2 regions of the Chengkuizengella sp. SCS-71B genome follow, and region 1 is predicted to be linked to the other one. Evidence: a T-box and tRNA genes for the amino acid it is inferred to sense, from the RefSeq annotation. Region 1 holds a T-box; the other holds one or more tRNA genes.
What was found. The T-box of region 1 lies ahead of glyQ (glycine--tRNA ligase subunit alpha). A T-box ahead of a tRNA ligase gene usually reads a tRNA of that ligase, here a tRNA-Gly.

Region 1 (2,384 bases):
AAAAAATTAAAAAGTCGCCTTTCTAGCGTTACTCAGTTATTTACATATGCTGAATTTACATACTATAAAAAAGGGAAAATGGGAACACTGAACGATGGTGAAGCCATAAAATCTTTTCATGATTTGAATTTAGACATATATAAATCTACTTATGCAGCTTATCTTGTTGAATTAATTGATCGAATGATAGATGAACAAGAAGCAAGTTCTTTTATTTTTGAGCAACTATTAGCATCTTTGGAATTTATAGAGGAAGGGAAAGATCCTCTAGTCATCACTCATATATTTGAGATGAAAATACTTAAACTAGCTGGTTATTATCCAATTTTAACTGAGTGTATATCATGTGGAAGAGAATTAAATGATAGTTCTTTTTTTTCTATTTCTCTAGGAGGTACGCTTTGTCAAATTTGTAAATCCAAAGAACAGTATGTAAAAAAAATAAACGTAAGATCTCTAAAATTACTGCGCTTGTTTCAAGAAATAGATATAAGAAGGTTAGGGAAAATAAATATATCAGATTCAATAAAAAAAGAAGTGAACATGTTGATGCGTGATTTTATGGATACTCATGTGAATATTAATTGGAAGTCTCGATATGTAATGGATCAAATAAGCAAATCTAATCTAAATAATTTAGAATATCCTAAAAAATAATCTAAAAGCGCTGAAGAAGTACATAATTTGACTTTTTTATTATGCAGTAATATACTAATAATTAAATGTTTTCTGATAAGATAGGTACTAAGAAGGAAAAAAAGTAACCAAAATGAGTTGTAAAGCGAGTCAGGGAGGGTGCAAGCCTGATCAAATCGTTTGGTGAATGGCATTCTGGAGTATCTTATAATAAAGTGGATAGTTGATACTAAAGTTTAACTATCAAGTAGGGTGGAACCGCGGGTATATCATCTCGTCCCTATGTCAACTTGATGACATAGGGATTTTTTTATTCCTAAAAAAGTTAGTTGAGTAAATTAAATATCAAACAATAAAGGAGATGGTTTTGTTGAATTTTCAAAATATGATTTTAACACTGCAACAATTTTGGTCAGAGCAAAATTGTATCATTGTTCAACCTTATGATGTTGAAAAAGGTGCAGGAACGTTAAATCCAATGACATTTTTACGTAGCATTGGACCAGAGCCATGGAATGTATCATATGTTGAACCTTCCAGAAGACCAGCGGATGGTCGATATGGTGAGAATCCAAACCGTTTATATCAGCATCATCAATATCAAGTTATTATGAAGCCTTCTCCAGATAACATTCAAGAAATTTATTTGGAAAGTTTAAAAAAATTAGGAATTCATGCTGAAGATCATGATATTCGTTTTGTTGAAGATAATTGGGAACATCCTGCTTTAGGAGCATGGGGTTTAGGCTGGGAAGTATGGTTAGATGGAATGGAAATCACACAATTCACATATTTTCAGCAAGTAGGCGGGATTGATATGAACCCTGTTGCAGTAGAGATTACATATGGATTAGAACGTCTTGCATCTTATATTCAGGATAAAGAAAATGTGTTTGATTTAGAATGGGTTGAAGGTGTAAAGTATGGTGATGTGTTTCTTCAACCAGAATATGAACACTCTAAATATACTTTTGAAATATCAGACACAAAAATGTTATTTACTCTTTTTAATATGTATGAAGAGGAAGCTAAAAAAACATTGGAACAAAATTTAGTTTTCCCTGCTTATGATTACGTTTTGAAATGTTCACATACATTTAATCTACTTGACGCAAGAGGAGCTATCAGTGTTACAGAACGTACTGGTTATATTACTAGGGTAAGGAATCTATCAAGATTATGTGCATCAACCTATTTACAAGAAAGGGAACGTTTAGGTTTTCCACTTTTAATAGATGAAGGGGTGAGCAGCAATGAATAAGGATCTATTGATAGAAATTGGGATGGAAGAAATACCTTCCAGATTTATTCGTGATGCTGTTAATTTACTCGAGAAAAAAATAAGTGAATGGTTAAAGGAGTCTAGAGTTCATTTTTCAAAAACTAAAATTTACGCTACTCCGCGCCGTTTGGCCGTTATTGTTGATGATGTATCACCAAAACAATCAGATCTTAGAAGTGAAGTGAAGGGTCCTTCAAAAAAAATTGCTCAAAATGATCAAGGTGAATGGAGTAAAGCTGCATTAGGTTTTGCAAGAAGTCAAGGTGTTGAGCCATCCAGCCTGTTTTTCAAAGAGTTAAATGGTGTAGAGTACGTCTATGCTGTTAAAAATGAGGTAGGTATTGAAACAAAAAATATATTGTCTCAGGGTATCAGTAAGATTGTTACTTCTATGGTTTATCCTAAAAATATGCGCTGGGGGAAGCATGAATTAAAATACGTTCGTCCGATTCGATGGATTGTTGCT
Region 2 (2,384 bases), 1.2 Mb from region 1:
ACTTCAACATTTATTCTATCTTCTTCAATTGATGTTAAAAGTTCATCAGATACTTTTATTATACTAGTACTGAAACTTAGATGATCTTTAAGGTCTTTTAGGATTTGCCTATATTTCTTCAATGCTAAACGTCTCTGCATGACAAGTGTTTGCCATGTTGTTTTAGCTGTTACAGAAGGATTACCATCACGATCTCCGCCTATCCAAGACCCAAATCGTAAAAATGTTGGTACATGCCAGTCTTGTTCTGGGTAATATTTTTTTAAACTATGCTCTAACTCCTGATATACATTAGGTAAAACATCGAATAATGTTTCGTCAAAATAATAGAGTCCGTTACGAACTTCATCTATGACTGTAGGTTTACGATCACGAAGTTCGTCCGTTTGCCACAAAGTTAATACTTCATTATGAAGTTTATCCTTTAATAATTCACGCTCTTTATAAGTTAAAGTAGGATTATCTAATTCCATCATCTCTTCAGCAATTCTGTGATGAATATCTAAAACCGCTCTTCTTGTTGCTTCCGTTGGATGAGCCGTCATCACTAATTCTAATGTTGCCCCACTTAAAATTTCCATTACATCATCACTAGATACATTACATTCTTTAAATTCGATAATAATACTTTCAATAGAACCAGGTTGAATAATATCACCTGTTGACCGTTCGTACTCTCTTTTTCTACGAACTCGATGATTTTGCTCTGCAATATTAACAAGGTGAAAATAAATTGCAAATGCCCTTATAACATTATGACGCTTATCCTTTTCTAATGTCTCAATCTTAGTTTTAAAAGTTTCCAGTAACTCTTGTATGAAATTAGCACGTAAAGATTTACTCATTTCTCTGATTTCTTCTACGACATCAAGTAATTCTTTACCTCCCTGATGAACCAAAACCTCACCTAGAATATTGCCTAAAAAACGAACATCTCTACGTAACGGATCTGTTTTATTCGTATCTACAGTAGTTTCAACCAACTCTCACACCTCATCCTCATTAAAATGATATAAATATATGATACTAAAAAAAGGATCAAAAATCTCTAATTTAACAAAAATAATGAATTTCCATTAATTGAAATTAATAATTATGTACTATAGATTCATTTATACCTGTATAAATATACAATTATGGGAAGGTTCAGATTTTAATTCAACAAATCATCTATATTCACTAGTGATATACTGTGTTAGGGGAGTATACAAATTGCACTACTATAATTCAATTTATATTAATTCAGATCTGAAAATCTAAATTAATATGATATTAAAAAAAAAGACCCTATAGGTCATTATAATAAGATGGAGCGGGTGATGGGAATCGAACCCACGCGACCAGCTTGGAAGGCTGGAGTTCTACCATTGAACTACACCCGCATATTAAATTTAAAGTGGTCGGGACGACACGATTTGAACATGCGACCCCTTGGTCCCAAACCAAGTGCTCTACCAAGCTGAGCTACGTCCCGATGTAATATAGTTGAAATGGCACGCCCTGAGAGATACAGTTCCTGACCGCGATGTTTCTGCTTTCGAAGCTTATGCTCCGACGAACTCTAACGTTCAAATTATCTCTAGCGTTTAGTATTTCAATGATGTTTCAAAATGGCACGCCCTGAGAGATTCGAACTCCCGACCTTTTGATTCGTAGTCAAACGCTCTATCCAGCTGAGCTAAGGGCGTATGGAGCGGACGACGAGATTCGAACTCGCGACCCTCGCCTTGGCAAGGCGATGCTCTACCACTGAGCCACGTCCGCAAATGGTGCGCGTGAAGGGAGTCGAACCCCCACGTCGTAAGACGCTAGATCCTAAGTCTAGTGCGTCTGCCAATTCCGCCACACGCGCATAAATAAAATGGTGAGCCATGAAGGATTCGAACCTTCGACACCCTGATTAAAAGTCAGGTGCTCTACCGACTGAGCTAATGGCTCTCATAATGGCTGGGGATACAGGATTCGAACCTGTGCATGACGGAGTCAAAGTCCGTTGCCTTACCGCTTGGCTAATCCCCATCAATTTGGGTTGTAACAGTGCCGTCGAGAGGACTTGAACCCCCAACCTACTGATTACAAGTCAGTTGCTCTACCAGTTGAGCTACAACGGCAAGCTATTGATGGTGGACGCTGACGGGATCGAACCGCCGACCCTCTGCTTGTAAGGCAGATGCTCTCCCAGCTGAGCTAAGCGTCCATATTGTTGATAGAGTATAAGGAATAAGCCAAGGATCCCTGCAAAGATATTGTTGTCCGAACGGAAGCTCCGACGAACCCTGGGATTCATTATCCCTTGATGCTTTTACTTTAGATGGTGACCCGTACGGGATACTCTTCATTTCATTACGAGACTACGATGCAATCACATATGAAGATTATGCTCC

Region 2: it has a tRNA-Gly gene. The T-box ahead of glyQ (glycine--tRNA ligase subunit alpha) is inferred to sense a tRNA for this amino acid. The anticodon was not compared.

The regions. Positions count from the first base shown of each region.
Region 1 is NZ_JAZHSH010000001.1:2,823,790-2,826,173, reverse strand. Features, by position in the region: gene recO (DNA repair protein RecO) at 1-657, shown strand, start outside; T-box leader at 738-921, shown strand; gene glyQ (glycine--tRNA ligase subunit alpha) at 1,007-1,897, shown strand; gene glyS (glycine--tRNA ligase subunit beta) at 1,890-2,384, shown strand, end outside.
Region 2 is NZ_JAZHSH010000001.1:4,038,235-4,040,618, forward strand. Features, by position in the region: gene ppc (phosphoenolpyruvate carboxylase) at 1-983, opposite strand, end outside; tRNA gene VQL36_RS19650 (tRNA-Gly) at 1,309-1,382, opposite strand; tRNA gene VQL36_RS19655 (tRNA-Pro) at 1,398-1,474, opposite strand; tRNA gene VQL36_RS19660 (tRNA-Arg) at 1,612-1,688, opposite strand; tRNA gene VQL36_RS19665 (tRNA-Gly) at 1,690-1,764, opposite strand; tRNA gene VQL36_RS19670 (tRNA-Leu) at 1,768-1,852, opposite strand; tRNA gene VQL36_RS19675 (tRNA-Lys) at 1,863-1,938, opposite strand; tRNA gene VQL36_RS19680 (tRNA-Gln) at 1,945-2,019, opposite strand; tRNA gene VQL36_RS19685 (tRNA-Thr) at 2,039-2,111, opposite strand; tRNA gene VQL36_RS19690 (tRNA-Val) at 2,122-2,197, opposite strand.